Regions from separate parts of the Arsenophonus endosymbiont of Crataerina pallida genome, predicted to be linked through region 1. Evidence: predicted binding sites of a transcription regulator. Region 1 holds the regulator's gene; each other region holds the start of a gene.
The links. The regulator LexA, encoded in region 1, represses DNA repair genes until DNA is damaged. The targets are predictions, from matches to a motif close to TNCTGTATGTACATACAGNA.
Positions count from the first base shown of each region.

Region 2: sulA (SOS-induced cell division inhibitor SulA) is a predicted target of LexA. The motif match lies at 4,997-5,016, and genes of this name have one in related genera.
Region 3: rmuC (DNA recombination protein RmuC) is a predicted target of LexA. The motif match lies at 6,077-6,096, and genes of this name have one in related genera.
Region 4: mutH (DNA mismatch repair endonuclease MutH) is a predicted target of LexA. The motif match lies at 1,121-1,140, and genes of this name have one in related genera.

Region 1 covers NZ_OZ026540.1:3,377,328-3,385,799, forward strand. Annotated here, with positions in the region: partial or broken gene gntU (gluconate transporter) at 1-609, opposite strand, end outside; partial or broken gene gntK (gluconokinase) at 610-1,148, opposite strand; gene zur (zinc uptake transcriptional repressor Zur) at 1,532-2,002, shown strand; gene lexA (transcriptional repressor LexA) at 2,206-2,820, opposite strand; gene AACL31_RS17960 (diacylglycerol kinase) at 2,922-3,296, opposite strand; gene plsB (glycerol-3-phosphate 1-O-acyltransferase PlsB) at 3,420-5,870, shown strand; gene ubiA (4-hydroxybenzoate octaprenyltransferase) at 5,967-6,785, opposite strand; partial or broken gene ubiC (chorismate lyase) at 6,856-7,387, opposite strand; gene pgi (glucose-6-phosphate isomerase) at 7,600-8,472, opposite strand, start outside.
Region 2 covers NZ_OZ026540.1:2,902,699-2,911,170, reverse strand. Annotated here, with positions in the region: gene helD (DNA helicase IV) at 1-1,680, opposite strand, end outside; gene yccS (YccS family putative transporter) at 1,809-3,878, shown strand; gene AACL31_RS15440 (TfoX/Sxy family DNA transformation protein) at 3,948-4,547, opposite strand; gene sulA (SOS-induced cell division inhibitor SulA) at 5,033-5,548, shown strand; gene ompA (porin OmpA) at 5,928-6,965, shown strand; partial or broken gene matP (macrodomain Ter protein MatP) at 7,087-7,535, opposite strand; gene AACL31_RS15420 (Lon protease family protein) at 8,165-8,472, shown strand, end outside.
Region 3 covers NZ_OZ026540.1:3,791,813-3,800,284, forward strand. Annotated here, with positions in the region: gene tatC (Sec-independent protein translocase subunit TatC) at 1-622, opposite strand, end outside; gene tatB (Sec-independent protein translocase protein TatB) at 626-1,153, opposite strand; gene tatA (twin-arginine translocase TatA/TatE family subunit) at 1,163-1,456, opposite strand; gene ubiB (ubiquinone biosynthesis regulatory protein kinase UbiB) at 1,568-3,205, opposite strand; gene AACL31_RS20520 (ubiquinone biosynthesis accessory factor UbiJ) at 3,186-3,845, opposite strand; gene ubiE (bifunctional demethylmenaquinone methyltransferase/2-methoxy-6-polyprenyl-1,4-benzoquinol methylase UbiE) at 3,847-4,602, opposite strand; gene rmuC (DNA recombination protein RmuC) at 4,691-6,028, opposite strand; gene AACL31_RS20535 (DedA family protein) at 6,153-6,683, opposite strand; gene udp (uridine phosphorylase) at 7,062-7,820, opposite strand; gene AACL31_RS20545 (YidB family protein) at 8,173-8,472, shown strand, end outside.
Region 4 covers NZ_OZ026540.1:2,708,895-2,717,366, reverse strand. Annotated here, with positions in the region: gene AACL31_RS14575 (hypothetical protein) at 1-180, shown strand, start outside; gene mutH (DNA mismatch repair endonuclease MutH) at 214-903, opposite strand; gene leuD (3-isopropylmalate dehydratase small subunit) at 1,627-2,229, opposite strand; gene leuC (3-isopropylmalate dehydratase large subunit) at 2,226-3,656, opposite strand; gene leuB (3-isopropylmalate dehydrogenase) at 3,660-4,751, opposite strand; gene leuA (2-isopropylmalate synthase) at 4,753-6,309, opposite strand; gene leuO (transcriptional regulator LeuO) at 7,224-8,165, shown strand.

The DNA.
Region 1 (8,472 bases):
TACCAAATAATGGTCCGGCGATAAGCATTGCTGGAATAGCTGCACATACGCCAACCAAAATCAGCATTCATCTGAGATGCAACTAACATTGGCGTTGGACCCGGAAGTAAAAAAGCAGTAGCAGCGGCCGGCTACACCGGCAAACAGGGGAATAGCTGTTTTAACAACATTGCCACCTAAACGGTTAGTAATGGTGAAAACAATACCAATTAACAATACTATTGCGACATCAAAAAAAAGCGGCAATGCGCAAATCAATCCTGTAATACCAATGGCTAAATTAGTCCGTTTTTCACCAAAACAATTGATTATTTTGATCGCAATTTGCTCTAATGCGCCTGTTTCATGGAGTATCCGTCCAAACATTGCGCCTAATGCCACAACAATTGCCAAGAATCCTAATGTTCCTGCCATACCTTCTTGCATTGTTTCTATGATTTTTTTAACCGGCATGCCAGAAAATAATCCCGCTAAAATAGAAACCACCATCAACGCAATGAACGCATGTAATCTTGCATACATAACCAGAAACAACAATAAAAAGACAGCCCCTGCGGCAGTCAATGTCAATACAAGCATATTTAATGTTTCAGGTATAAGCGTGTTCATCTATTTTTCCTTAGTAATAATTTCATCAATTAATTTTACTGTATTATCAATAACCTCAGCTAATGGTGGCTTAATATCGACGACATACACATCTTTTTCATCATTACTAGGTACTTCCAAAGTATCAAACTGCGAGACCAACATATTTGGTTTAAAAAAATGATTTTTACGCTTTTTTAATCGGTCTTCTATTAATTTAAAGTCTCCTTCAAGGTAAAGAAATGACAAATGTTGGTTTCCGTCTCTTAAAATATCTCGATATTTTTTTTCAACGCGGAACAAACAATCAAAGAAACCTTATTTGTTCTCTGCATAGCAAAAATAGCATCACTCAATGCCTTAAGCCAAGGCAGTCGATCAGAATCATTCAACGCATGGCCATCCGACATCTTTCTAATATTGGCACGTGGATGCAAAAAATCACCATCTAAAAAGGCAGTTCCTATTTTTTGAGCGATCCCACTCGCAACTGCTGATTTACCACTACCTGATACCCCCATAAGTATAAAAACATGGTGTATTTTTTTGCTATCACGCATTATTAACTCCTTTAAAAATCAAGCAATATATAAAATGTTACTGATAATTTTCAGTTATAAAAAATAATATAATAGAATTGTGATAAGAATCTCAGTAAAGAGGGAGGCGTAAGCGCAAGTAAAATTTGTTATCCATTTTATAACCCTTAATTTAAATAGAAATAACTTATATTAATTCACTAGATAATCAAAATTAATAATCTTAATTTCTACTCAATATTTATTCCATTTTCCAATTAAGTATCAGTTTATCGCAATAGGAAATAAAAAAGCATTATTACAAAATAGTAAAAGATATTATTTATTTTAGAACTATGGTAGATATCAAAAAGTATAAATATGATAATATCATTATTATAATGATCTTCACCTTAGGATAATTCATGACAAAGCAAGATCAGGAAAAAATACTGTCCCAGGCAAAAAAAATATGCCAAGCGCGTAATGTACGTTTAACACCCCAAAGAGAAGAGGTATTACGCCTTATAGCAGCCCAACCTTGTGCTATTAGTGCTTATGATTTGCTTGATTTACTTAGAATTTCTGAACCTCAAGCTAAACCACCGACTATTTATCGTGGCCTGGAGTTTCTCTTAGAACAAGGTTTTATACACAAGATAGAATCAACAAATAGCTATGTTATTTGTCATCATTTTGAGGATCCTAAACATACCTCAGTTATGCTAATTTGTGATAATTGCGGTAGTGTTGCCGAAAGTAATGGCCAAGCGGTAGAAACTGCTATTTTAAAATTAGCCAAACAGACTGGTTTCCAGTTGTCCCATACCGTTGTTGAAAGCCATGGGTTATGTTTACCCTGCAACAAAATTGAGAAAAAACAGTGTCAAAGCTAAGCATTATTAGGCTTAAATAGTGATATGAAAGCCGGCGGCTCATACAACCGGCCTTTATTAAAAAAGCAATAAAAATTTAAAAATAGTTTGCTTAATACCCATCAATCAAAAAATCAAACAAACTAGGAAATAATATTATATTCAATAAATTAAGCTGAATTTACTTAAAAAATTAATTAGAGATAAAAGAGCTAAAAGTTTAACTAAAATGAGTTACTACTACGAATAATACCAACAGCTAGTCCTTCAATAGTTAAGGTTTGTGTCCGCAAATCCACAATAATTGGCTCAAATTCAGGATTTTCAGCAATTAATTCAACTTTACTACCCACTTGCTTGAAGCGTTTAACCGTCACTTCATCATCAATACGCGCTACAACGATTTGTCCATTATGTACCTGCTGGGTTTTATGTACAGCAAGTAAATCCCCATCAATAATTCCAATATTTTTCATGGACATGCCATTAACACGCAATAAAAAATCAGCACTAGGTCTAAAAATAGTAGCATCAATCCGATAATGACTCTCGATATGTTCTTGAGCAAGTAAGGGTTCTCCTGCCGCCACCCGACCAATAAGTGGTAATCCTTCATCCTCATGTTCTTCTTGCAGTAGCCGGATACCGCGAGACGCGCCAGAAACAATTTCTATCACCCCTTTACGCGCCAACGCCTTTAAGTGTTCCTCTGCTGCATTTGGTGAACGAAAACCTAAACTTGATGCAATTTCAGCGCGTGTCGGCGGCATACCCGTTTGCGAAATGTGTTCACGCACTAGATCATAGACCTGCTGCTGCCTCAACGTTAATTCTTTCATTTCGCCCCCTATTTATTCGCATCCACACATTGTTACTGTAAGTATATACAGGTATATTAAGATTTAAAACCAATAAATGTGTAAAACCCTATTTTTTATAACTAGCTCACGAAATAATGATTACCAATTACAACTGACCAAATAAAAATTGCTAAACAAATTGAAATAAAAACCGCCGCCGAGCCGATATCTTTCGCTTTAGCAGAAAGCTCATGCAATTCTGTACCAATTCGATCAACCACTGCTTCAATCGCACTATTTAATAATTCAACAATAGCTATCAATACCATTGAGCTAATAAGTAATAACCGTTCAATCCATTGCACATCAAGTAAAAAAGCCACAATAATGGCAATAACCACCATAATTGCTTCTTGTCTAAAAGCGGCTTCACTCTTCCAGGCTGCTCTTAACCCTTTCAGCGAATAACCCGTTGCTTTAATAATTCGGGTTAAGCCGGTTGTTTGATTTGCCATAAAATTTACTCTCTAGGTTTAGATAAATGTGGGATTTAATATAATTATTATCTTTTAAACAGATATTAATTACTATTTCTGATATGCTTTGGTAGGATTCAAACAAGAGGCTATCGCTCATCTATGTCATTTTGGCGTAAAATTTACTATAATCTATTAGATTTACCAATGAAATTGTTGGTAAAAAGTAAGCTCATACCAGTAGATCCAATTAAAGAATTGCGTCTTGATACGACACATCCTTTTCTATATGTATTACCTTATCATTCTAAAACAGATTTATTGACCTTACGGCAACAATGTTGTTCTATTGGCTTACCTGATCCACTCGATCCGATTGAAATAGACGAAATTAAATTACCTGCCTATGTCTTTATCGATGATGGCCCGCGTGTATTTCGTTATTATTCGCCAGATCCACGTAAAGATTCAGTAAAAACATTTACTGCTTATCTTGATCTTCATTGCCATAATCCCGAGCTAAACATTCAGATGCTACCCGTATCAGTAATGTTCGGTCGAGCGCCTGGTCGAGAAGGCCACTCGCCAGCGCCTCCGTTACGTTTACTGAATGGTATCCAAAAATTCTTTGCCGTTATCTGGCTAGGACGTGACAGTTTTGTTCGTTTTTCTCCCACTGTCTCTTTACGCCAAATGGCTGGCGAATATGGTACTGATAAAATTATCGCCAATAAACTTGCCCGAGTAGCTCGAATTCACTATTCACGGCAACGATTAGCTGCGGTTGGCCCCAAACTCCCTGTACGCCACGATCTATTCAATAAACTGTTAACTTCAAAAGCGATAGAAAAAGCAGTTGAAGATGAAGCTAAAGCAAAAAAAATCTCCCTTGAGAAGGCAAAACATAATGCGATTGCCATGATGGAAGAAATTGCCGCTAATTTTTCCTATGAAGCGATCCGCATTACTGACCGCGTACTTAGTTGGACATGGAATCGACTCTATCAAGGAATTAATGTGCAACACGCCGAACGTGTGCGCCAATTAGCACAAGATGGCCATGAAATTGTCTATATTCCTTCTCATCGTAGTCACATGGATTATCTATTATTATCTTATGTGCTTTATCATCAAGGTTTAGTTCCGCCTCATATCGCTGCAGGTATCAACCTTAATTTTTGGCCGGCTGGGCCAATTTTTCGTCACTTAGGTGCTTTTTTCATTCGTCGCTCTTTCAAAGGCAATAAACTTTACTCGACCATATTTCGTGAATATCTCAGCGAATTATTTGCGCGTGGTTACTCAATTGAATATTTTGTTGAAGGTGGCCGCTCTCGAACAGGCCGACTACTGGAACCAAAGACTGGTACGCTGTCGATGACCCTGCAAGCAATGCTACGAGGTGATTCACGTCCAATTACCATTGTTCCAATCTACATAGGTTATGAACATGTATTAGAAGTTGCGACCTACGCTAAGGAACTAAAAGGGGCAGCAAAAGAGAAAGAAGGGTTTTTCTCAATGTTAAGAGGTCTACGCAAATTGCGTAAACTAGGCCAAGGTTATGTTAACTTTGGTCAACCGATTGCACTAACTCAATATTTAAACAAACATGTTCCCGAGTGGCGTCAATCTATCGATGCTATTCAGCCCCAGCGTCCAACTTGGTTAAATTCAACCGTGACTCGGTTAGCTCATAAAATCATGGTTAGAATTAACAACGCTGCTGCGGCTAATGCAGTCAATTTATGTTCAACTGCTTTGTTAGCTTCGCGCCAACGTGCATTAACCCGTGAACAATTAATTGAACAAATCGAATGTTACCTCCAACTATTAAGAAATGTGCCTTATAGCGATGATAGCACGACACCCAGCAAAACTGCTGAGCAACTATTAGAAGACGCCTTGCAATTGGATAAGTTTGAAGTCGAGCATGACAGCATGGGCGATATTGTAGTATTACCTCGAGAAAATGCTGTATTGATGACTTATTATCGAAATAATATTATGCATTTGTTGGTTTTGCCTTCTTTGGTAGCCAATATCGTATTACATAATGAAAGTGTTCAACGCCAGGAAATTGGTGATCAAATTGCACTCATTTATCCATTCTTAAAAGCAGAACTATTCATGCGATATAGCATAGAAGAATTACCTGAATCTATCGATATTCTGCTGAATGAATTGGCGCGTCAACAACTAATATTATTAACAGTAGAGGGTGTTGTAACTATCAATCCAGCTCGTATTCGCCCTCTTCAGCTTTTAGCTGCTGGTATTAAAGAAACTCTACAACGCTATGCGATTACACTTTCACTACTGAGTACGATACCTGAAATTAGCCGAGGAATATTAGAAAAAGAGAGCCGTATTCTTGCTCAACGTCTATCTGTACTACATGGTATCAACGCGCCTGAATTCTTTGATAAGGCGGTTTTCTCCACACTGGTAAATACATTAAAACAGGAAGGTTATATTAATAGAGAAGAAGATGCGATTATCATCGCCAATGCACAACGGCTTTATCGTATTATCGCTAAATTAATATCTCCTGAAGTGTGCTTAACTATTGAAAGTGTCAAACACGTTACTGAAGAGCCATTACCTAAATAAATCATCTTTATATTAGTATAGTAACGTAAAACGGATTTAGACTAAAATCGACCAACATTATAAAGGATAATCATTCGAGATTATCCTTTTTTATAATTAAAAATAATTTAATAAGATGCCAATAAATAAAACCAACCCCACATAATTGTTATTCATAAATGCTTTAAAACATAATATTGGTTGTCGATTGGCTATTAGTTTTTGTTGATAGGTAAATAAGCCTAATACCAATATCAAACTAACAAAATAAAACCCACCCAAATCTAGCAGTTGCCCTATATAAAATAACACCAGCACCATAGCTAATTGTAAAATGCCAATAATTAATTTATCAAAATGAGCAAAAATAATTGCGGTTGATTTTACACCAATTTTTATATCATCATTGCGATCAACCATCGCATACTGGGTATCATAAACAATAGACCAAATAATATTAACCAGAAATAATAACCAACATTCTAAAGGTAAGGACTCACTAACTGCTGCATATGCCATTGGAATTGACCAACCAAACGCAGCACCCAATACAATTTGCGGAAAATGGCTAAATCGTTTGATAAATGGATAAATCCAAGCTAATAACAACCCAATCACCGATAACCAAATTGCCATTTTATTCAAGGTCAACACTAATATAAAAGCGATGACGATCAATGAAAAAAATAGTGTCTTAGCTTCTTTTTCTGTTACATCACCATTTGGCAGGGGACGTTCCTTGGTTCTTGCAACATAACCATCAAATTTTCGATCCGCAAAATCATTGATAACACAACCAGCTGCACGCATCAAAAAAACACCCGCAGTAAAAACTAATAAAATAAAAAGATCTGGTAACCTCCGGCTTGCTAACCATAATGCCCAATAAGTAGGCCATAGTAATAATAAAATACCTATCGGTTTATCAATTCGCATTAAACGAAAATAGGCGTGCCATTTATTCAATTTCAACGTTGTTTGCCCTGCCAATCTATTTATCTCCCTATTATTTTGTATAGATAGGTGAATCTGGCAAAAAAAGTTCTGTTAATAATAAAGGTTTAGCAGATAATCATTAACAATGAACGCCTTACCAAACAATTATTCTGTATACCTAGATTAATATAATCACGAGTCAAATTATTTCCACTAAATAGGTATTTTCCCAATGGCACACTGCCTAAATTTATTAGCTCACTTTCAGGGCCAGTTAATGTCTCTTCTGGAATAACCGTCCGCCCATATAACCATGGACAACCATCGCCCAAAAGCACCACTTCACGTAACCAATAGCGTTGACTATTAGGCAAAAGTTTAGCTTCTTCGTCCTGACTATCTAACAGAATAAAACCTTCTTGATACAGTTTTACGGTGACTTGCTGGCAATAACGCGCAAGACGCTGAGTCATTGAACCTAATTCGGTTAACCAATTATATATTGGATTCGGTACGGTAACTTCTTGCGTCGAAAACCAATGAATCGGTTGATTGCAGAAAAGTAACTGATTGATATGGCTTATCTTTACAGTTACGCCCATAGAATACTTCTCTCACTCTATCTTGAGATTTAAAATACAAGATAGCATGCTAATAATGAATGGAATGATAGGATCTGCTAATTTATATAAAAAGTTATCTCTGATTGCAAAATTTTTATTAATTTTGCAATCTTTATATTAGCAAGAAGTGATCTATCTGGCAGGTTATTTATTGTCACCAAAACCTGCTGTTACAAGCTTTGGCGATAAAATTATTGTCGCCAGCTTTTAAAACAATTAATCAAGCCATTGGTAGAGGTGTCATGGCTGTTAATTTGATCTTCAGTTGCCAGCTCGGGCAGAATGCGACCAGCTAATTGCTTACCAAGTTCGACCCCCCATTGGTCAAAACTAAAAATATTCAATATAGCACCTTGCACAAAAATCTTGTGTTCATACATCGCAATCAAAGCGCCTAGCGTATATGGCGTAATTTGATTAACAAGGATAGAGTTAGTTGGGCGATTACCTTGGAAAACTTTATAAAGTGCCACATTGGCCATTTTAGCCGGATCTTGACCTGCCTCTTTAAATTCTTCGTCCACTTCAAGCCGATTTTTACCAAATGCTAACGCTTCTGTTTGGGCAAAAAAATTAGACATTAATTTATTATGGTGATCACTTAATGGATTATGACTTATCGCTGGTGCAATGAAATCACAAGGGATAAGTTTGGTACCCTGATGGATTAATTGATAAAATGCATGCTGACCATTAGTACCTGGTTCACCCCAAATAATGGGCCCAGTTTGATAATTCACTTTTTCGCCATTACGATCAACATACTTGCCATTTGATTCCATGTTGCCTTGTTGAAAATAAGCCGCAAATCGATGTAAATATTGATCATAAGGTAAAATGGCTTCAGTCTCAGTAGCAAAAAAATTATTATACCAAATCCCGATTAACGCCAATATCACCGGAATATTATGCTCAAAAGGTGTCTGTGCAAAATGTTGATCCATTGCATGAGCACCACTTAGTAATTGTTCAAAATTATTAAATCCGATGGATAAAACAATCGACAGGCCAATAGCCGACCACAATGAATAACGACCGCCAACCCAATCCCAGAATTCGAACAT
Region 2 (8,472 bases), 470 kb from region 1:
TTTTTCAGTAACATAACCACTCATTTTATTAAGCAGATTTTCCAGTTGCTCTTCTGGTAATAAAACTATTGATTTTTTATTTGCTTTAACAAGACTTTTTAATGGTCTAATCTGCTGCTCAGGATCCATTTGTATAAATTGGCTAGCAATTTTAGCTATGTGATCATTAAAACGATAAGTAGTATCAAGTGTACAATAAACTCCTTGACCAAAATAATGTTCAAAAGAAGCAATTAAATTTAATTTTGCTAGCGGAAAACGATAAATTGCTTGCCCATCATCACCAACTACAAACAAGTGAGTTTGTATACTCTGTTCTCGTAATAACTGCAGTAACTGCATTTCTAATGGCGAAAAATCTTGGAATTCATCAATCAGAATGTATTTCCATGGGCTAATAAATTTTCCTTTCTGTAATAAATTAATTGCCTGATGTATCAGCCCTAAGCTATCAACTGCCCCCTCGGCTTTTAGCATCGATTTCCATCTTTTAATAATGGGTGCCACTAATCGCAGCTCCATTTGCAGTTGCTTGCTCTCTTCTGGCGTTGCTAATTCACTTATTGTTTTCTGACTGCCACCATGTATACGTAATAAATTAAGCCAATTATCTAAACGAACCACTAATCTTTTTGCTAATTGCTTGTCATGCCAAAACTCACCGCTAGCTATATTCCAAGCTAATTCTCGCGTTAAATACTCACGCCACCCTTTTGCCTGCGCTTTTCGCTCATGGCACTGCTTTCGCCATTCACTGATCAGAAAATTATGTCTTTTTTGTTCATTTATTTCTAATTCACTAATAGCAACATTTTTATTACTGCAACTTTGAATAATATGCAGTACTAAGCTATTACAAGTTTTTGCCTGAAATGCTGGCTGCCCTAAATCAGTATGAACCAATTCATTCATTTTTTTTGCTGTTTTCTCATCAAACGCAAGTAATAAAATCTGTTCAGCAATAGCCTGTTGCCTGAGTAAAAGCCAACCCATTTTCGCTATTAAAACAGACGTTTTACCGCTACCTGGTCCGCCCAATACTAAAATATTTTGTTCGCCATTGACCACACAATTGATTTGAGATTGGTTTAACGGAGCAATAGTAAGTTGCTGAAAAAATTCAGAGTACTGCTTAAGCAAGCGAGCGACCCAATATTGATTAATGTCACATAGTGCCTGATGGCTCAAATGGAGCCAATGCTGACAAACAGCATAATTTTGGCGGCAACTTGTGAATTCATTTAAACGCACAAGCGGCATTGGAAGGGCATTTAATCTGCTATTAATTTGATTTTGCAACAGAATAAGTTGCGCATGGGTAAACCAACTATCCTGGATTAAGTATTTCTCTATTTCTTGCACTTGTTCAGATAAAACATCTGAGCAAATCGAACTCATCTCTTGACTCCATTTTTTCCATATATCAATAAGATAATGAAAAAAATGTTGTGTTTCGTTCCATTCGGTACCGTGTAAACGAACTACCTGGTTGCTTGGTAATTCAAATTCAAGCTCTCCCCAAACAATACCTCGTTTACAACGTATATCAACAAGTTGATTAAACGGAATGAGATACTGATGTTTTTCACCACTCACTTCCACACCCGCATTCAATAGACGAACTCGATTATAAGGATGTTGAGCGAAACGCTGACCTACATGTGTCGATTTCAATTCCATTACACACTACCTTAGCTAAAATGTGTTAGGCGATGGCAAGAAAAAGTTTTTTCTCTTTGCTAAACCTTATAGGCTATTATGGATGCTTTTATACTATTAATCAGTATGCTGACAAATTAGGGGTTATTGTGCTTACCATGTTCTCTAGCTTTCGCCATGTATTTTATAATAGCAACATCCTTTATTATATCCGAATACTAATTGCGCTCTCAGGAACAACATTACTCCCTTGGATTTTAGGTGAACAACTTAAAATAACTATCCCTTTAACACTGGGTGTCGTTGCCGCTGCATTAACTGATCTTGATGATCGATTTATTGGTAAGCTTCGTAATATCGCCATCACCCTATTATCATTTCTGATTGCCTCGGTCACTGTTGAGCTACTATTTCCCTACCCGTGGCTATTTTTTATTGGCTTAGCGTTATCAACTTTTAGCTTTACATTTCTTGGTGTTCTCGGGTTACCCTATGGAACAATCGCCTTTGGCGCACTTCTGGTCGCAATCTATACAACACTTATCAGTCATATTTTTCTTCCTATCCAGCCCTTACATAATAAATTAGCCCAATGTTACCAACAACTTTCTATCTACCTAGCTAATAAAGCCAATTTATTTAACCCCGAGATTGAAGAAAATTATCAACAATCGATCTTTGATCTTGCAATGGCCAATAGCAAACTGGTCAATACTATGAATCAAATGAAAGTAACACTGCTTAGTCGCTTGAAAAATAATAAAAACCAATCAGGGACTAGCAATAGCCTACATTACTATTTTATTGTTCAAGATATCCATGAGCGAGCAAGTTCATCGCACATTAAATATCAAAATTTAAATCAGGATTTTCCGCATAGTGATATTCTTTTCCGATTCCAGAAATTATTATCAATGCAAGCTGAAGCATGCCAATTGGTTGCTCACTCCATTTTATCTCATACAAGGTATCAGCATAATGCAAAATTTAAATATGCATTTGCTAATCTGGAAAATTCATTGCAACACCTTACACAACAATATTCCAACAACAAACAAATAAACGCACTTTATAACCTATTAGTTAATCTTAAAGAGATAGATACTCAACTTAATAGTATTGCTGTTGAGCAAATAGAAACTCCACATAGCCAATCATTGACAGAAACACAACTTTCTGACAATTCATTGTCTAACATCAGTGACTTTTGGCTCACACTTACCAGTAACTTAACACTTAATTCAACACTGTTTCGCCATGCGATCAGAATGTCAGTAGTATTGTGTACTGGTTATATTATTGTTCAATGCTTTAATCTACCACAGGGTTATTGGATATTACTGACAAGTTTATTTGTATGCCAACCAAATTATATTGCAACTAAGAATTGCTTAATCTTGCGTATTATTGGAACCATCGCCGCTATTCTAATTGGGTTACCTCTGCTCTATTTCGTACCCTCTATTGAAGGACAACTCTTACTCATTATTATTAGTGGCGTTTTTTTCTTTACCTTCCGCAATGGTCAATATGCCCAAGCCACCTTATTTATTACTCTGCTGGTTTTACTGAGTTTTAACTTATTGGGTGAAGGGTTCAACGTTATGCTTCCCCGAGTAACTAATACAATCATTGGTTGTAGCATTGCTTGGATTGCAGTAAATTATATTTGGCCTGATTGGAAATTTCGACAACTACCTAAAGTCCTGCAACAAACATTAAACAGTAATTGCCGTTATCTTGCCGCTATTTTATTTCAGTATCATCAAGGTAGAAATAACAGTGTCGATTATCGTATTACCCGTCGCGATGCCCACATTAATGACGCAGAGCTAGTTTCCGTTCTATCCGATATGCTAGCCAGAATAAAAACTAATAATATCTCTCCAGAAAAAATTTTTAGATTACTCCGCCTTAATCACAGTATGTTGAGTTATATTTCCGCCTTGGGAGCACATCGCGAACAACTTAATAATCAAACTATTTTATCTATTCTTGATAGTACAATCGCCTATATTGAGTCGGCGTTGAATTTTGCCTTATTAAATAACCAAGCAGTCAAAGAGTTAGACAACCCATTGATTCAACGCTTCCAAACCATACAATTAGGAGAAAATAACAAAGAACAACTCATTGTTGAGCAATTATTATTATTAATTAACCTGTTGCCAGAAATCACCTCTCTGATTGTTTTTATTAACCAACAAGAGCCAGACTAAAATAGTTATAATTAGTAAATTTTATTAAATATAAAACTGGCCATAAAATCATTTTCTTGATGTATTTCTTTACGTTAGGCTATTGTACCAAGTAATTAATTCAATTTTTATTGACTCAGGAAGTACTGCAATATGATAGCCTTCAATAGCCCCAGCTAATTCAAATAGTAATTTAATACTCAGATTGACTTTCTTCTGCCTTAGTTTTAAATAACAAACTTTAGCACCTAACATTTTTAAATAGTCTACATCGTTAATCCCTACTTTACCTAATGCCCTTTCTATCGACATATTCATATTTGGTAAGTCTTTAATCCTGATATGTGAATGCTGTTTCTGAGATAACTCTTCCACGGCCGCTTTATAAGCGAGATCAATGTAATAACATAAAAGTAAATTATCATTCCAAAGCATTTCATTGATAAAAAAATACTTTAATATAAGAGGAACGCCTTTCTTGGTATAAATCAGTTTTTGCAATCCTGACACTTCAAATTGAAGTTCAGCAAATAAACAACCTCGCAAATAAAACTCGCCATCCAATACCTGCCCAATAATGACATGATTGACTAGAATACAATAACCCCCGAAATGCGGTTTTTTCTTTATGTGGCCATAATTTTCCATTAGGCTTTGCAAACAAGAAAAACGAGAATCAAATAAAAGCATAATTGCCACTCTCCATGTGAACGCTCACAAATCTAATATTTTTATACTTCTCCATATTTTAATCAGTTAAAATAGTAAGAAAATTTATTAAGTTATTTCATCCACTTTAAAAACCTCCTTGATTATTGCAAAACCGTGTATACAAAAGGCGACGAATAAAACCTTAAGCATCGTTTAATATTAAATTAAATATAGCTAAATAAATATCTTACCAATTACAAAACATAACTTAATAGTTACCCTTTATATTCAATATTTATAATAAATAAACTGTCGCATATATCCACTTAACTCATTAATAGTTAATAAAAATACTCTACTTAACAGGCAGAATAAAAAATACGCAATCCTATCCAAACTGCAACAATTAAATGTTCAATTAAGCAGAAAAATTAATTTTTTGCGAAGCGCTTTGTAAAAATCGGCTTGATATTATATGAATATACAATTACTGTATATACGTACAGTAATAAACTGAGGTCAATATGAATACCAACACATGGAATTACCCAATAAAAACAGAGAATCAACCTAGTAATGTCCAAAATTTACTATTACCAAATTATAGAAATGCGCCAGTATATTCAAACGGCGTAGTTAATGAATGGGTATATAATGAAAATAATCCTATAGTTGAAGTACTTCTGACATCATTATTACACCGGCTTCGCGATGAATCTCGTTGGCTATTATGGCTAAATCCTAACCGAAAATTAAGCCGTAATTGGTTGATTAATTCAGAGCTACCATTAAATAAAACAGTACAAATAAATTCACTAAGCCCAGAAATGAGCGTTATTGCTATGATAAAAGCATTATCTAGCGGCAATTGTAGTATTGTCTTAGGCTGGTTACCGACTTTATCACCATCATGTTTACAACATTTAGAGCATGCAGCACAGCTAGGAAACAGTATTGGCTTTGTTATGCGGCCTGAAAATATAAATTGTGCCCGCGGACATTCTAATCAGCTAAAAATTCATTCTAATTATTATCACTAGCCTAGATTAGGATTATTCCTAATCTATTTGAAGAATTGTAAACGACAATAGACAAAAACAAAAAAAAATAATATAAATCATTTGGTTAATTCTTTAACCATGGCAATATAGTTATAAATTATATCTATAATTCACCGATTGCCTATTAAAAAGTTAATGAGATTAATGTTTCCTCTACTTGTAACTTTTGAAGTTCGTTGTAGACTTTACAACGTTAAGGTAGTGCTTTGATTCTACTTTTTATTTGAATAATTCCTTAGGCAGATAAAGTAGAAACGAAGATAGTAGAGCGTAATAACTTAACCAGCATTTTAAACCATACGGCTTATAAAAAAGCTCAAGAAGCTGATGCCTATATTGGATGATAACGAGGCGTAAAATGAAAAAGATAGCTATCGCAGTAGCAGTGGCAGCTTTCGCAACTGCAGCTCAGGCCGCACCCAAAGATAATACCTGGTATACCGGTGCTAAATTAGGTTGGTCACACTTTGAAGATACCGGCTTTCATCCTTACGATGAAAATGTTGGCAGTGGTAAAACTAAGCGCGATCAACTAGGCGCAGGTGCCTATGTTGGTTACCAACATAATCAATATCTCGGTTTCGAATTAGGTTATGACTGGTTTGGCAGAATGAGATATTCTGGTCAGCCAAATAACGGTAGCCTGAAATCGATGGGTGTTCAATTAACCGCTCGTCTAAGCTATCCACTGACAGACGAATTAGATGTTTATGGTCGTCTCGGTGGTATGGTATGGCGGACTGATGCAAAAGCAAACGTATCCGGGCAAGATTCCTTTAAAGAGCATGACACTGGTGTTTCTCCAGTTTATGCGCTAGGGCTTGAATATGCTATTACCCCTGAATGGGCAACTCGTTTAGATTATCAATGGGTGAGTCATATTGGTGATAAAGATTCACTATCCGTTCGTCCAGATAATGGGATGTTGAGCGTTGGTGTTGCATATCGATTCAATCAAGACGCAGCGCCTGTGATTGTACCAGCACCAATCGAAAACAAACGTTTTACTTTACGTTCTGACGTTTTATTTGAGTTCAATAAACATACCTTGAAGCCAGCAGGTAAAGCTGAACTTGATAAATTGTATAGCGAACTAACGAATCTTGACCCAACTCAAGGTCGTGTGATGGTTCTTGGCTATACTGACCGTATTGGTTCACCATCCTACAACAAACCTTTATCTCAGAAACGCGCACATGAAGTTATGAGCTACCTGATTTCTAAAGGTATTCCAGCGAACGCAACTAGTTCACAAGGTCGCGGAGAAGAAAATCCAGTAACAGGTAGTACTTGTAATAACGTAAAACCTCGCGCTGCATTAATCAATTGCTTAGCACCAGATCGTCGAGTTGAAATCGAGATCCAAGGTACTACAGAAGTAACTCCGCAACCGTAGTATCTGTTTAAAAAATTATTTATTTACAAATAAAATAACCCTTTTTTAAAGGGTTATTTTTTTGCTTAAAATTTATTGCTAAGATGGCTAAAAAATCCAGATTTAAGATCCTATTTTTACGCTAGTCACCCAGTATATTTTGCAAATCCTGTTTAAATGTCGACATTTGGTTTGCATACTGGTCTTTTCTCTCTGCATCTTCATAAGATGCACAATAGCTTCAGAGAACGTGCAGCCTTGTTTTCTTGCTAAAATAGATAGTCTTTGCCAGACAAGAAAATCTAAATCGATAGATTTTTTACATGAGTGCTGATGCTCGGCATTAAAATGTCGCTTTCTGCGGGCTCTAATTGTTTGCTTCATTCGATTGGATAAATCTGGCGACATATGATTTTTTATCCAGTTTATCACTTTTGTTGGGGTATTTTCTAATTTCAACAGTTGCTCAATCGCATCCTGAATGGCGCTTTTTTCTATATACTTAGTGATATTCTCACCATCGCGATACTTTTTAACCAAGTAATCCCATTTCCAACCACATTCAAGATTTTCAAGCTGTTGATATTTCATAATCATCTCTGTGACAACGTAACTTATGTAATTATAACAACATTTAAAAATAAAAACGTTTGGTTTTTTAGCCAACTTAATAAAATCTTAGTAAGAAATCACACTATATTGAAATGTTAGCAAAAAATATAATTTTTCCTATTTATACAAGTCAATCGACAAAAAATCATAATTAGTGCGATAGAATATGATTATTCACATTTATAGCTAGTAACTTTTACTATGTTCTAAATTGAAATAATACATTCTATCTACTGTATTAGTGGTTTTTGTCATTAGCTTACTACTTGGATATTAACCATTAGTTACTAATGTTCAGTCCCAAATTATTTACATTGACTAGACTTTTACATTTTTTATTGCACTTATTACTACAGTTTATGAATAAAATTATATTTAAAATATACAAAATTAATAGTGGCATAAATTTAAACAAACGTTAATATAATGATTTCATCCTAAAAATTTTATAATGCTGGAAACGGATATCTTGTTTTCATAGTAAAATGTACCTGTTTCTCTAAAAACAATAGCGTATTTCTAAAATGTCTTCTATCTTGACTTCATACAATCAGGATATTGAGGATAATTTATAAACTTTTTATCTAAATTATAAGTTGAAAAATAGCGTGATTAGTAACGAATTAATATGGCAGAATTTAGCACCTGATTATGAACCTTATCTTAATCTTTTTGCTGCTGCTGATAAACTAGATAATGCCACTTTGGCCATCATTCAACCTAGATTATATAATAGTCTTGAAAGGTTTTTATTAACACCAACCTATTCTCCTTTTGCTGTCATTAAAGCATTAGAATGCCAAAGCTACTTATCTGAGTTAGCAAAATGCATTAAAAATATTAATCCATCCTCAGTAGCTATCACTGGAGATTATCAACAATCAAATGGAAGATTTCATTGGCAAGCAGGCACTAA
Region 3 (8,472 bases), 410 kb from region 1:
TCAAAAACATACCTACAATAAAAGTACCCACAATAATATAAGGACGCTTACGTTTTAAAGAATCGGGCGTCGTAACGCCTGTCCAGCAAAGTAGAATAATAGCAACTGGAACTTCAAACGCCGCACCAAAAGCCATAAAAAGTGTCATAACAAAGCTGAGATATTTACTAATATCAGGAATGAAATTCACACTTTCTGGTGTGGTTTTTACAAAAAAACCAAATGCTAAAGGAAAAACAACAAAATAGGCAAAAAGCATCCCCAGGTAAAAAAGTACACTACTGGAGACCAGTAAAGGCAACATCAAGCGCCGCTCATGCTTATAAAGGGCAGGAGCGATAAAAGCCCATAACTGATATAAGATCACTGGAATAGAAATAAATACCGCCACCATAAACGTCAGTTTAATCGGGGTAAAAAAAGTTGATGCCACATCAGTCGCACTCATGCGAGAACCGACGGGGAGCTGTTCAATCAAGGGTGCAGCAACCAAATGATAGATATCATTGGAAAAATAGACCAGAGCTAGAAAAACCACTGCAACTGTAAATAAGCTATAAAGAATGCGTCTACGTAATTCAATTAAATGGCTAATAAGTGGTTGAGGATCATCGATAGACATAGACTAATTTTCACCGTTAGTTTGATCAGAGCGCTTTTTTACTTTCTTTGCTGGAGATTTGAGCGTATTTTTACTTTTAGTAGGACTATCTGACGCGGTTACCAACTGATCAGTCTGTGCTGGCTGAGATTGTTTATTGGTTGTTATCGGTATTTCTTCATCTATTTTAGCTGTGCTATTTTCATCAAGATCGCTAGTAAATGCTTTTACTTTAGCCAATTCTTCTTCGATACGACTGTTCGATGATTGATAATTTTTCTTTAATAGCTCAGTAGATTCTCTCAATTCTTCCATCGATTGTTTAAGTTCCGGTGAAAGGGTCTGTAATTGTGCTTTTTCTTCTGCCTTCCTCAAGGTTTCCTGCAATTTTAACTCTTGTGAGAGTTCATGCTGAACGTTAGCAACCAATGAACGCAACGCACGTATCCAACCGGCAACCGTTTTGACGGCTATCGGCAAACGCTCCGGACCAAGAACCACTAGGCCAATAATCATAACCAATAACAGTTCACTAAAACCAATATCAAGCACGGTTTATACCTACTCTTTATTTTTTTTACTTTCAGCCGTTTCTTTTGTCTGACTTGTTGTTGTTTTCTCAGTAATATTTTTGGGTTCAAAATCAGCATCAGTATGCTGTTTTTCTGCTTTGTTACTATCATCAGTTTTACTGTGATCATCACTCATCGCTTTTTTGAAGTTTTTCAATGACTCCCCCAAATCTGAGCCGAGTGAGCGTAACTTCTTAGTACCAAAAATTAAAACAACCAGTAAAGCAATAATAAGAAGCTGACCGGGACTACCAAATGTAGCCATAGCAATTGTTGTTCCCATTGATATATACCTCTACGAAATTAGGTTCAACTATGTATAACCATATTATATACAACTAACTTTATCTAAGAAACATGCAGAGCCTAAGATAAATGTGTTTAAAGACGAACTTTAGCCAATTTTACCTGTTCGATACCATCCTATAGCCCATGAAATTATACCGAAAGATATAAACCCAATAGCAGCAATTTTTGAATCGAAAATCTGCAATAAAGTACCACATAACAAGCAAGTTGCTCCAATTCCTAGTAAATATTGGCCTTGTCTTTGCTTTACTTGTCGCCCTTGTAGCTGGACTGTGAATTTATCGATACTATCTTGTAAATATTTATGCTGCTTAAGCGCTCCGTAAATAAGATCGGGAATTTCTGGCATTTTTTCTGCCCAATAAGGTGCTTTTTCCTTAAACGCACTAATAATCGCGGCTAAACCCATTTGTCGATGTAGCCAATCTTCAAGAAAAGGTTTAGCTGTTTTCCACAAATCTAGTTGAGGATAAAGCTGCCTTCCCAATCCTTCAATATAGAGCAAAGTCTTTTGAAGTAATACTAACTGAGGCTGAACCTCCATATTAAAACGACGGGCGGTATTGAATAAATTGAATAAAACATGACCAAAAGAAATTTCAGCTAGCGGTTTCTCAAAAATTGGCTCACAAACGGTTCGAATGGCAAATTCAAAATCTTCTACATTAGTATCTGGTGGTACCCATCCCGAATCAACATGTAATTCAGCTACCTTACGGTAATCACGATTAAAAAAGGCGATAAAATTTTCTGCCAAATAACGTTTATCTTCTTTATTCAGCGAACCGACGATACCACAATCAATACCAATATATTGCGGATCTTCAGGATGTTCTCGACTAATAAAAATATTACCAGGATGCATATCAGCATGAAAAAAGCTATCGCGAAAAACTTGGGTAAAAAAGACTTTTACTCCGCGTTCAGCTAATAACTTCATATTAATTCCCTGTTTCTTTAACGCGTTAATATCAGAAACTGGAATACCATAAATACGCTCCATAACCATCACATTTTCCCGACAGTAGTCTGAATAGACTTCAGGAATATAAAGCATGGAGCTATTTTCAAAATTACGCCTTAATTGGAGAGTATTCGCCGCCTCACGCAACAAATTTAATTCATCAATTAATGTTTTTTCATACTCTCGAACAACTTCTCGTGGACGTAAACGTCGTCCATCCGGGAAAAGAGGGAGCCAATTAGCCAGCCGATACATCAAGCCTATATCGGCTTTAATAACCGGCAATATATCTGGGCGAATAACCTTAATTACAATTTGTTTATTATTTTGTTTTAATTTTGCAGTATGCACTTGAGCAATCGATGCCGAGGCTAAGGGCACCTCATCAAAATCATCAAACCAGGTTTCAAGTGAACCACCTAATGACTGTTCTATATGTTGGCGAGCCAATCGGCCATCAAAACTGGCCACTTTATCTTGTAATAATGCTAACTGATCAGAAATTATCGTTGGAAAAAGATCGCGATGGGTAGATAACATCTGACCAAACTTAATCCAAACCGGGCCTAAATCTTGTAGAGCTAAACGTAAACGTTCACCAAGGGGTTTGTCTTTATGCTTATTTGATAACCAAAAAAAACAACGGCGTCCAATCCTTAAGGGTAAAGTAAATTTAATTTTGGGAATGAGTTCATCTAAACCATAATTTAGAAATACTCGAACGATAAAATAGAGACGTTTAATTTCTCCTGGTCTCATATTTTTCCTCCAATTTAGCTAAACGTTGTTCCAGTGCTGAAATATCTGCCACCACCTTCTCAACCTTATCAGCAAAACTTAGCACTTCCAATGTATTAGGAGACATTCGCCATTCTTCCACCAATACATTTTTAAACTGTTTTTTTTGTTGCTTTAGCAACCCATTTATTCCAACTATACCTTTTTTAACCCAACAACTCACCCCTTCGGCAACAACATCACCGACATAAGGAGCAAGATAATGAGCAGGATCCCATTCAGTCGCATCTAGTAATGCAGACCAATGCTGCACAACTTGCATATCACCCTCTATAACAACCCTACCGTCGTTGATCAGAGTCGAAAGTTGCTGTTTATCTTTAAGATGCCTCAAGGTCACTAACGCGGTTTTTATCACGCAATCTGCCGGTGTTGGCCACTGGTTTACTACATCAACTCGTTGCTCAGAGAATATAAATATCAATGGTTGAGATAATTCTTTTAAATCAATCGCCAACACTTTGCCAACCAACCTTACTCTGGCTGATTTCAACGCCACTTCCTGATAAAAAAATCTATTCAACATAAGCTGTAAAAAGGAAGCAATTCCGGCATGTAATAGCGGGATTTTTGAATAGCTTTTGGTTGACGGGGTATCCATCTTAAAATTTGAACCCTCTGTGTAGGGCCACAATTCCACCGCTCATATTGGTATAAGAAACTTGTTCAAAACCGACTAACTCCATCATTGCTTTTAAAGTGTCCTGATCCGGATGCATGCGAATAGATTCAGCCAGATAGCGATAGCTATCAGCATCTTTGACTATCATTTGACCAACTCGTGGCAAAATATGAAAAGAGTAGGCATCATAAGCTTTAGTTAATGCTGAAAAAATCGGTTTTGAAAATTCTAATACTAATAAACGACCACCAGGTTTTAACACCCTAAACATTGATTTAAGCGCTTTATCTTTATCAGTAACGTTGCGCAGGCCAAAAGAAATACTTATACAATCGAAGTAGTTATCAGGAAAAGGTAGTTCTTCAGCATTAGCCTGAACATAATTAACATTACCAACAATACCGCGATCGCGGAGCTTTTCGCGCCCCATTTTCAGCATAGAATCGTTGATATCAGCCAGAATAACCTCACCTTTTTCGCCAACTATTTTGGCAAATTTAGCGGTCAAGTCTCCAGTGCCACCAGCAAGATCTAAAATATGTTGCCCACGGCGTGCACCACTGGCTTCTATCGTAAAACGTTTCCAGATTCGATGGATCCCTAATGACATCAGATCGTTCATAAGATCATATTTGGCAGCCACCGAATGAAAAACAGCAGCAACCAAATCCGCTTTCTCATCCTTGGCTACTTTGCGAAAGCCAAAATCAGTGCTTTCTTTAATTGGATCTACCATAATTTGCGCTCATTTAATCATTAAAATAATCGAAATTGTAATCATGTTTATTGTAAGATCTTATTTACGATCTAACGATTCTTCTTAATTATGATTTAGCAGTCTGTTTGCTAAATTCAATATCAATCGGGCGTTTAACTTCTATTCCTAATTCTTTTAAACTTTCCGCCTGGCTAATCAAATTACCTTTTCCTTCCGCTAATTTTTTGATCGCCGATTGATAATTCACCTGTGCTTTGTTCAAGCTCTGACCTAACACCTGTATATCATCGACAAATAACCGCATTTTGTCATACATTCTAGCAGCACGCTCGGCAATTACTTGTGCATTTTGACTCTGTCGTTCATAACGCCACAAATTATTAATTGTACGAACTGCCACCAATAAAGTTGAAGGACAAACGAGTAAAATATTATTCCGCAAACCTTCGTCAATAAGTTCAGGCGCTTCGCGTAAAGCAATCAAATAAGCCGGTTCGAGTGGAATAAACATTAATACATAATCCAGCGATCTTAACCCATTTAATTGATGATAATCTTTTCGGCCAAGTTCTTTTATATGATTGCGTACTGAATTAACATGCCCTCGTAATGCCGTTGCCCGCTGTTGCTCATCTTCGCTATTAAAATAGTGCTCATAAGCTGTCAATGACATTTTGGCGTCAATAACAACATCTTTACCTTGTGGTAGACGAATAATCACATCAGGTTGATAACGACTATTGGAGGTATTAATACTGACTTGAGTTTCAAATTCATGCCCCTGCCTTAGCCCAGAAGCTTCCAATATGCGAGAGAGAATTGTCTCACCCCAATTTCCCTGAATTTTATTATCTCCTTTTAACGCTTTAGTCAGATTAATCGTTTCTTTTGCCATTTCTGCATTTAATTGCCGAAGCTGACGAATTTCATGAGCTAGAGTATGGCGCTCACGCGCTTCCTGGCTAAAACTGTCATGTACCTGACGGCGAAAACCATCTAGTTGTTCGCGGAAAGGGGTTAACAGTGCAACTAAACTTTGACGGTTCTGCTCAGAAGCTCGACGTTCATTTTGTTCAAAAATACGATTGGCTAAATTCTCAAATTGAACATTTAACCGCTGTTCACTATTGAGTAACAGCCGCTGTTTCTCTTCAAAAGCCAGCCGTGTCTCTTCAAGCCGTGTCATGACTTCACGTAGTTCAACTTCTTGATTACGATTAATTTCCCTTTGTGACCTTAATTCTTGGTCACGGTGCCCACACTCAATTTTCCAATATTCAAGATGGGTAATTTTTTCCTCATAGCTAGCTTGGATACTGTAAAAATCTCGCAATTCAGACTCTTTTTTATTCATTTTTTGCGCAATAATTAGCCAAATTAAACTACCACCAAAGAGTGTGCCGGTAAGAAAGCCAATAATTGCATATAATAACTGAATATCCACCTTGGTTTCCTTAAAATAGTCTTTATTTTATAAAGTAACTTAGTGGTATACTGTATAAATGTCCAGAATAAATTTTGCTTATTTTGGTCAACAAATAGCACCAGGATGAAATTTAACGGCTATTTTACCCCATCCACTGAGCAAGCCAAGATAAACCAAATGCCCCTGGCGCTAAAATAGCAAATGCCCAGACCATAGCAGAAAGTAAATTAGCGAGTTGAAAATAATGTTTAGGCATAGCACAGATGCCCGCTACCAAGGGAATTACTGCCCTTAATGAACCAAAAAAACGGCCGATAAAAACACTCCATACTCCCCAACGTTCAAAAAAAAGATGACCTCGATCGAGCACTTCAGGACAACGGGAAATTGGCCACATATGGCGTACGCTGTTCTTATAATGAAAGCCAAACCAATAAGATAACCAATCGCCCAAAAAAGCACCACAGGCAGCAGCTAACCATATTGGTAAAAAAGTGAGCCCATTATCACCAATTAATGCGCCTAAACCAAGCAAAATCACTGTCGCAGGGAGTAATAATGAAATGAAGGCTAACGATTCGCCAAAAGCTAATATAAAAACAATAAAGATAGCTAATATTTGATGGTCGTGAGCAAATTCGGTAATAACATTAATAATCTCTGACAATGTCAATTTATTATTCCTATTTCAGTTAAATATTCGTTATTATGCAGCCAATAATGTAAATTATTGTCAGATTAAAATATAATAATGCGGCAAATTTAACTTACAAAATGTTAAATTTAAGTTATTTTATTCTATGCTATTATCCGGCTATTAACATTCATTAGTTTACTAAAAAATACCAAATAACAAAAATTATCCGTTAATTTATCAAAATAAAAATTACTAAATACATTCGATAAAAAAATAAAACTAGAATTACTTAAGACAAATAAAAACAGCGATTAAATAAAAAAGATATAAAAAATAAATTTATCTCTATTTTCATAAAAATAACAATTAGTTATCCTCGTTTTATCGAAAAATTAGCCAAACCTGCAGAACTTTTTAATTTAATAACCGGCGAGCAGCATCAACCACGATCCCTAAAACATTCCCTTCTGTTTGGCGTAATAATGTTTCATCTGGCGTTTCTTGTTGTGTACGGTTAACAATCACGCCAGCTATCATACCTGCTGATAATCCCTGGCTTGCACACATAGTAAGTAAAGTGGCCGACTCCATTTCATAATTAATCACTCCCATTTTTTGCCACTCTTCCATCGATCCGCGAAAACGACGAACAACGCGCCCACTATAGGTATCATAACGTTCCTGACCAGGATAAAAAGTATCCGAAGACGCAGTAATACCAACATGGGTTGTGCTCCCTGCTGCTTTAGCTGCATCATAAAGCGCATTGGTACAATTAAAATCAGCTACCGCAGGATATTCTAAAGGCGCAAAATGTAAGCTAGCACCATCTAGACGTACTGCACCAGTAGTAATAAGTACATCACCGACATTGATATTTTTTTGAATTGCACCGGTAGTACCAATACGAAGAAAAGTACGTATGCCTAATTGTGCTAATTCTTCAACGGCAATAGAAGTCGAGGGGCCACCAATACCGGTTGAACAAATAATAATCGACTTACCATTAAGTTCAGCACGCCATGAGGTAAATTCACGTAACGAAGCCAGATATACCGGGTTATCCATTAATTTGGCAATTTTTTCTACCCGATTTGGATCGCCAGGCACAATAGCAAGCGTTGCACCTTGTAAGTCATTTTTAGTTAATCCTAAGTGAAAAACATCAGACATAATTACACCATACTGTATTTTTAATTTATTTAATCCATTAATTTAATAATAAAATGATAACCTTTTAATGATAGGGATCATTTAAAGCAATAATGAAAAGCTGCTTTTACACAAAAATATGATCAAATTATTTATGCTAGCTTGATCATATCGTATTTTTAATAAATAAAAATCACTTAATTAATTAAAAGGATCCGGTAAATCTTTTAAGGCTTTTATTGTATTTTTAGCTTATCACTCACTATTATTAACGTATGACTAGCAAAGATTTTAATAATTTCTAACCTTGTTGAATTTAAAGGTTGGAAGATACCAATCGTTTAACCAATTTTGATGTTGCAAGGGGGTTATCATGGGATTTTTAGATCAACTTACCGATATGGTTGGTGGTGAAAAATTTAATCAATATAAAAATATTTTAAGCTGGATTGAAACACAAGGTGGCATTCGGGGCTTAATTAATAAATTTGAGCAACAAGGATTTGGTGGAATTATTCAATCCTGGATAGGCTCAGGGGAGAACTTACCCGTAAGTATGGAGCAAATTAGCTCAATATTTGGTACAAGTAATATTTCTGCCTTAGCCAGTAAAGTCGGTTTAAATTCAGAACAAACGTCTTCCTTAATCGCAGAGTATTTGCCTAAATTAGTT
Region 4 (8,472 bases), 670 kb from region 1:
GCCAAAATAACGGTACTGGATTCAGCGGAGGCACTGGCTGAATTTATTCAAGCCGCTAAAAATGAAGGTTACCATGTACCGCTCAATGTACGTTGGCAAGAAACGCATAATATTCGTCGCGCATCCTATGAAGAGGCTCGTCAACGAGTTGAGCATTATTATCGTAAATTGTCATTATAAAGACCACACTCGGCAGATAGCTGGGTTAAGTTGTTATTTATGCGTTGGTAAATCAAAATGGCGGGCCAGTATTGGAGCAGTAAAATTTTTCTTCAGATAAAATCCACGCGGTAGCGTCATTATTGGCTGGCCGTGTCTACCTATCCCTTCTGTCAAAGCCTTATTATTTGCAGCTTTAGGGCGGATTTGTAGTACCTGGCCATGGCGTGCGGTGATGTTTTCAACCTGACCTAATACGATCATATCCATTAACTCTTCCCAATCTGTTTTAAGCAGCTGCTCTTCAATGGGATTGGGACTCCACAATAAGGGTGAAGCAACTCTTCGCTTAGCTAATGGGATTTGGCGCTCACCTTCAATGGGTATCCATAAAACCCGTGATAGCTTATGACGTACATGACTTGAAAGCCAGGTTACTCCACTATTACCGGTTAAAGCTGCCACACAAACGAAGGTTGTTTCTAATGGCTCACCATAGCGGTTAATAGGGATGGTTTTAAGTTCAATACCAAGATGAGCAAAATCTTGTTCTGCTTTGCTACCAGCATTTGCGCCTAAACAATATTCTAATAACTGACCTACCCAACCTTTAGCAAATCTAAGGTCGTGGGGGACTGCGATACCTGCCTGATAAGCCAGTTCAGCCATGGTATAACCCGCTAGGCTTTTGGCTTTACTCAGTAAACTTTGTTCATCATCAGGGGGCAGGGGAGAAAATTGCATAAATCATGCCTGTATAAAAAATAGCCAGTGAAATTTGTACACACAGTGAAAATTTTAACATAGATCGAGTAAATAAGAACAATCCATTGATAATTAAATCATTTTATCCATGGTCGATATATTTTTTTTCTGTTATTAATTTAATCGAATCGGTAATAAACAGGATCTCAGCTATAGTTATCCACAATTTTACTGGATAACTCTAATAAAAAGCCTTTACTGGTTTAATTTACAGTCTTGACAGGATGGTTTATGTTAAAAAGAGCTGTTAGCTTGTTTAACAAAACAGCGTATCCTGTGGATAAAATGGATATTGCTGGATCTTTGTTCATCCTGTTTTGATGGTCAGCTATCTGTTCTGCTTTGAGTTATGTTTAATTGATTAAATCGATTTATCTCTATGAAAAAAAACTATTAATTTTTTATTTCGAAATCTATCGATTGAAAAACTTATGAAATTATACCCTGTTTACTCTAGCTTTTTTCACATGGATATCCACAGAAAAGGTGAATAAATTAATAAATATAGCCCTACATGTGGATAATTTTTCATTATTAATAGATATATTAAATTATTTTTCAGTAAATAAAACGCAATATAAGATTTAGGCATCTAATTAAATAGAATGTCATCACCTTTTCTAACATTTTAATTAATTTAAATAAAAAGAAAAATAATCAGGCTTTGCCTACATAGTGAGGCAGTGCCTGTTATTTGAACTGTTATCGCAAAAATAGTGGTTGCTGCTCTTCATAACGGGTAATGAACTTTTCATATTGTAAAGTCAATCCAATATTATCTAATCCATTCATCAAGCAATAACGATGAAAATAATCAATACTAAACAAATAAGTTTTATCCCCAGTAATGACTGTTTGGGTCGTCAAATCAATGGTGAATTGACAACCCTCATCTTGTTCAACATAGTTAAATAACTGGTTAATTTCTGCTTCATTTAATTTAATTGGTAATAATTGGTTGTTAAAGGCATTGTTATAGAAAATATCGGCAAAACATGGCGCAATAACGGCGCAAAAGCCATAATCTGTTAATGCCCACGGCGCATGTTCGCGCGATGATCCACAACCGAAATTTTCACGGACTAATAAAATAGTGGCACCTTGGTAACGTGGTTTATTAAGGACAAAATCCGGATTAGGTTGTTGCCCGTTATCGTCCAGGAAACACCAATCGTGGAAAAGGTGTTGACCAAAACCGATTCGAGTGACTTTTTGTAAAAATTGTTTTGGAATAATCACATCAGTATCAATATTGGCAACATCTAAAGCAGCCACTAAGCCGGTGTGTTGGATAAACTTTTTCATTTTGCCAATTCCTGTTTTATTTGATTATTATCGATCTTACGTACATCGACAAAATGGCCGTAAATAGCCGCCGCGGCTGCCATTGCTGGGCTGACTAAATGAGTTCGACCGCCACGGCCTTGCCGTCCTTCAAAATTACGGTTGCTGGTGGAGGCACAACGTTCGCCAGGAGCAAGGCGATCGTTATTCATTGATAAGCACATAGAGCAACCCGGTAAACGCCATTCAAAACCCGCATCGATAAATATTTTGTCTAAACCTTCGTGCTCAGCTTGTGCTTTTACTGGCTCTGAACCAGGAACAACAATTGCTTGTACATTAGGGGCCACTTTTTTGCCTTTCGCGATAGCGGCAGCAGAACGCAAATCTTCAATACGCGAATTAGTGCAAGAACCGATAAATACCTTATCAATCTTAATGTCGGTCAATTTGCTCCCAGCTTGTAAGTCCATATAATTTAATGCTTTCTCTGTAGAAGCATATTCAGTGGGATCGCGCAATTGATCTGGTGACGGTATGGGGCTATCGATCGCAATTACTTGCCCTGGGTTAGTTCCCCAGGTAACCTGAGGGGCGATTTCATCAGCATAGATAGTTTTGATAGCATCATAATGAGCACCGGGATCAGTCTTCAGCGTTTTCCAATAACTAACGGCTTGTTGCCACTGTTCTGTGCTTGGTGCAAATTGTCGGCCTTTAATATAATTAAAAGTGGTTTCATCAGGCGCAATAATACCCGCCTTAGCACCCATTTCAATTGCCATATTGCAGACAGTCATTCGGCCTTCCATAGTTAAGTTTTCAATTGCTTCGCCGCAAAATTCAATAACATAACTGGTGCCACCGGCACTACCGATTTTGCCAATCATCGCCAGTACCATATCTTTTGCTGTGATGCCATTAGCTAGTTTACCAATGACCTCAATTTTCATGGTTTTAGCTCGAGCTTGTTTTAAGGTTTGCGTGGCCAAGACATGCTCAACTTCGGATGTGCCAATACCAAAAGCTAATGCGCCAAATGCACCATGGGTTGCGGTGTGGGAATCACCGCATACGATAGTCATGCCAGGTAAAGTTATGCCTTGTTCTGGCCCCATGACGTGGACAATACCTTGGAAAGGGTGTTTTAAATCGTAAAGAGTAATAGCAAATTGTTGACAATTTTTTATCAAGGTTTGCATTTGAATGCGAGCCATCTCACCACTAGCATTAATGTCTTTAGTCTGAGTAGAGACATTGTGATCCATGGTAGCAAAAGTTTTATTGGGTTGTCTGACCGAGCGGTTATGTGCTCTCAATCCATCAAATGCTTGAGGCGAAGTGACTTCATGCAGTAAATGGCGATCGATATAAATTAATGGTGTTTCATTTTCCGTTTCATGGACAATGTGTGTATCGTACAATTTTTGATATAAAGTTCTCGCCATAATCTAAACCTCTTGCATAATATGACTGGCAATAATACTGCCCATTTCATCGGTACTGACAAATTGCTTATCTAATGCCAAATCCTGAGTTCGATAACCTTGCAATAAGGTTTTATTGACGGCATTTTCTATCGCATCAGCAATATGTGGTTGGTGCAGGCTATAACGCATCAATAGCGCTACAGATAAGATTTGCGCAATTGGATTAGCAATATTTTTACCAGCGATATCCGGTGCTGAGCCGCCAGCCGGTTCGTATAAGCCAAAATTTTGTTGATTTAAACTGGAGGAAGGTAACAGCCCCATTGAACCGGTAATCATTGCACATTCATCGGAAATAATATCGCCAAAAATATTAGAGCAGAGCAGAACATCAAATTGAGCAGGATCTTTGATGAGCTGCATAGTGGCATTATCGATATACATATGATTGATTTCGACATCGGGATAAATTTTGGCAATATCATTGACAACTTCTCGCCATAAAATCGAACTTTGCAATACATTAGCTTTGTCTATTGATGTTACTTTATAGCTTCGTTTACGTGCTGCCTGAAAAGCGATATGCGCAATGCGTTCTATTTCAAAACGATGATAAATCTCGGTATCAAAGGCTTTTTCATCAATACCAGACCCAACACGTCCTTTAGGTTGACCAAAATAGATCCCACCGGTTAATTCACGCACACAAAGAATATCAAAACCTTTTGCGGCAATATCCGCCCGTAATGGACAGAAGTTATTTAAACTAGGATATAGACGAGCGGGTCGTAGGTTACTAAATAACTGAAAATGTTTGCGTAAGGGTAATAATGCGCCACGCTCAGGCTGACTAGCAGGCGGCAGGTGTTCCCATTGCGGGCCACCAACTGAACCAAAGAGTATCGCATCCGCTTGTTGGCAACCTGAAAGTGTTGCAGCTGGTAATGGCTGACCATGGAGATCAATAGCAATTCCGCCGACATCATATTCATGCGTTACGATGGTCAAATTAAACTGTTGGCCAATAGCAGCTAACACCTTTAAGGCTTGTGCCATAATTTCAGGGCCAATACCATCACCTGGTAAGACAGCAATATTATAATTACTAGCCATATTATTGAACTACCTCTGTATTGCTGTGATTTTTTTGTTTTTTCACTAATTCTGCGCGCCAAATGTTATTTAACACATTGATCATTGCCATAGCAGACGATTCGACAATATCGGTTTCCAGGCCGATACCATGAAAACGTCGGCCAAAGCATTCTGCAACGATATCAACTTGACCTAAAGCTTCATTGCCATGACCTTTAGCGGATAACTGGTAGGAAATGAGTTTAATTGGATATTTTGCTATTTTATTAATGGCCTGATAAATCGCATCCACCGGACCATTGCCTGTTGCTGCATCAGATTTTTCCTTATCGCCACATATTATTTTTATCGTGGCTGTGGCTAGTAGATTTGAGCCAGATTGGATACTGAAATAGGCTAAGCGGAAAAATTCAGGCTCTTGTTGTTGTTGATTTATAAAAGCTAAAGCTTCCAGGTCATAGTCGAAGATCTGACCTTTTTTATCAGCTAAGTGCAAAAATGCTTCATACAAACGTTCTAAATTGTAATCTGTATCTTGATATCCCATCTCTGTCATTCGGTGCCTTACCGCCGCTCGGCCAGAACGAGAAGTCAGATTTAATTGAGTTTCCCTTAAGCCAATGGATGCTGGTGTCATAATTTCATAAGTTTCTCGATTCTTTAGTACACCATCTTGATGGATACCTGAAGAATGTGAGAAAGCATTACTGCCAACGATCGCTTTATTAGCAGGGATAGGGGCATTACATAACTTGCTGACTAATTGGCTGGTACGGTAAATTTCTTGATGATTAATATTTGTTGTGACGGCCAACATTTTTTGGCGCACTTTAATTGCCATAATAATTTCTTCTAAGGCACAGTTGCCAGCGCGTTCTCCTAAACCATTAATCGTTCCTTCTACTTGTCGAGCACCGGCTTGAATTGCAGTAATAGAATTGGCTACTGCCATACCTAAATCATTATGACAGTGGACCGAAATAATGGCTTTATCGATGTTTGGTACCCGATTAAAAAGATCTTTAATAATATTGCCAAATTGAAAAGGGATAGTGTAACCGACAGTATCAGGGATATTAATCGTTGTTGCACCGGCACTGATTGCTGTTTCCACGATCCGGCATAAATTATCGGGATCAGTGCGCCCAGCATCTTCACAGGAAAATTCTATGTCATCAGTATAACGTCTGGCATGCTTAATAGAGTGGCTAGCGAGGGCTAAAATATCGTTAAATGAACGTTTTAATTTATGTTTGATGTGTAATGACGAGGTTGCTAAAAAAAGGTGTAACCTGAAACTATTGGCAACTTTTAATGCTTCAGCGGCGATATCAATGTCGCTATCAATACAGCGTGCCAAACCACATATACGGCTATTTTTAATTTCTTTGGCGATGGTTTGCACAGATTTAAAATCTCCCTGTGAGGAGACTGGAAAGCCGGCTTCAATAATATCGACGCCTAAACGTTCCAAAGCATAAGCAATTTGTAATTTTTCTTTGGCGCTTAAACTTGCTTGTAAAGCTTGTTCGCCATCACGTAATGTTGTATCAAAGATAATGATATTATTGCTCATACTGTTTGTTCCTTTATTGTGTTCTTGCTTGTTATCGGTTCTTTTATTAGTAAATTTATAGAAAGTGCTATTTAGTTAGATTGTGGGCATAAAAAAACCGCGCATCTGCGCGGTTTTTTTATTGCGGGTGGATATTAATAACTTCGTTCACCCATAAGCATACCGCGCACAGAAAATGCGAGAAGTAGTAGGCTTAGTAGGTGAATAAAAAGATACATAAAACATTGACCTTATTAATATCAAAAATATTACCTTAATAATTACCTGATCTTTATCATTATGTCAACATTAAATAAAAATTTATTTTGTTAGTATAGCAAATGTTTTTACTAGGATATATGGCTAAATTTTATATTTTTAATACTATTTTTATCTATTCATTTAATTCAAAAAACTGATAAAATTTCGTTAAAAATTAATTCAGTTATCTTTAATTTATTTTGTTAATGTTTCTTAATTGTGAAGTATAAAATTAGTTTAATAAAAATATATTAGGAAGTGTTTGTTATAAAAATGAGTAAAGGAAATATTGAATAAGCAATAATTTATTCTGTGATGAATCTGATAATTTGTTATGAATAATAAGAATTGAATAATTTTATTATGAATTCTACCATGCTTTGTTTTATCATCTAATTGAAGGATTAATAGATGGATATTTAATTTTATTATTCATTGATTATGTGAATGTTGAAGAGTAATAATTCTATAATTAGGGTTTTGGTGAAATGATTTTTAAACTGATCAGTTAATGTTAAGACATGGAAGCTAAAATCATTTAAAAAATTAAATGGTTCGCTTAATTTATTTTAATGAATTTAATAATAAAACAATATACCTAAGTTAATAATTAATTGGGTTAATCTTTTATTTTTATTCATTGAACATACATATATATCAAGTGGAGTAAAATAATGACTGACTACAACACAGTTTCAGCAACGAAAAAAGAGCCAAGCGATATTCATTTGCGAAATGTTGATTTAAATTTATTAACGGTTTTTGATGTAGTTATCCAGATGCAGAATGTGACCCGTGCAGCGCAAATTTTAGGTATGTCACAGCCTGCTGTCAGTAATGCTGTATCGCGTCTGAAAGTGATGTTCAATGATGAGCTTTTTGTTCGTTATGGCCGAGGTATTCAGCCAACTTCACGTGCTAAGCAACTATTTGGTCCAGTTAGACAAGCATTACAACTCGTGCATAATGAATTACCAGGTGCAGGATTCGAGCCAGAACAGAGTGAAAGAGTATTTAAATTATCAATATGTAGCCCGCTAGATATTCGTTTGGCAGCTAGTATTGTTGCTCGAGTTAAAGAGAATGCACCAAACATTGACGTAATTATTCAATCCTATCTTGATGATAATATTGCCCATCAATTAAAATATCAGGAAACAGAATTTGTTATTAGCTATAACGAATTTGATAAACCTGAATATCATCACCATCCATTATTTAATGATGAATTAGTTTTAGCTGTCTCTAATAATCACCCCAATATTAAAAATACAATTTCTGATGATATATTACAGCGTGAAAAACATGCTGTTGTCTCCATGGATAATATGGGCTCTTTTAGTAAACCCTATTATCATAATAGCGATCTTTTTCATTCTATTATTTACCAAGGAACAGATTTAAATAGCGTATTAAATATTGTTTCTCAAACTCATTTTGTTGCTATTGCACCAAAATGGCTTGTTGAATATTATTCAAATCAGTTAAATTTAAGATCAGTTGAATTACCCTGGGAAAAAACAGCGCGTCCCTGTTATTTGATCTGGCATGAATCCACAACTCGTGACAAAGGGCATAAGTGGATGAAAACGCAATTAGGACAACTGAGTAACTAATAAATAGAATATTTTTTCGTATATTCTGCAAATAAGTCGACAGGAATAGATAATAATGTTTGAATTAAAGATAGTTTGTAAATCATCCCATTACAATTATCAAATTGATATATAAAATATTTTCTTTTATAAAAGCACTTTTATGCCAAGTCATTGATACGTTAGTGTGGATTTGGCGTGAACGTGTTTTTTAATTTCATTAAAGCCTCTTTTTTTATCCAGCAATTATGTATAATGCCGCTATTAGCTAACAGCTGTACGCTGAAATTATTTTTTATAACTTTAGCATATATAACCTGTTGTCATT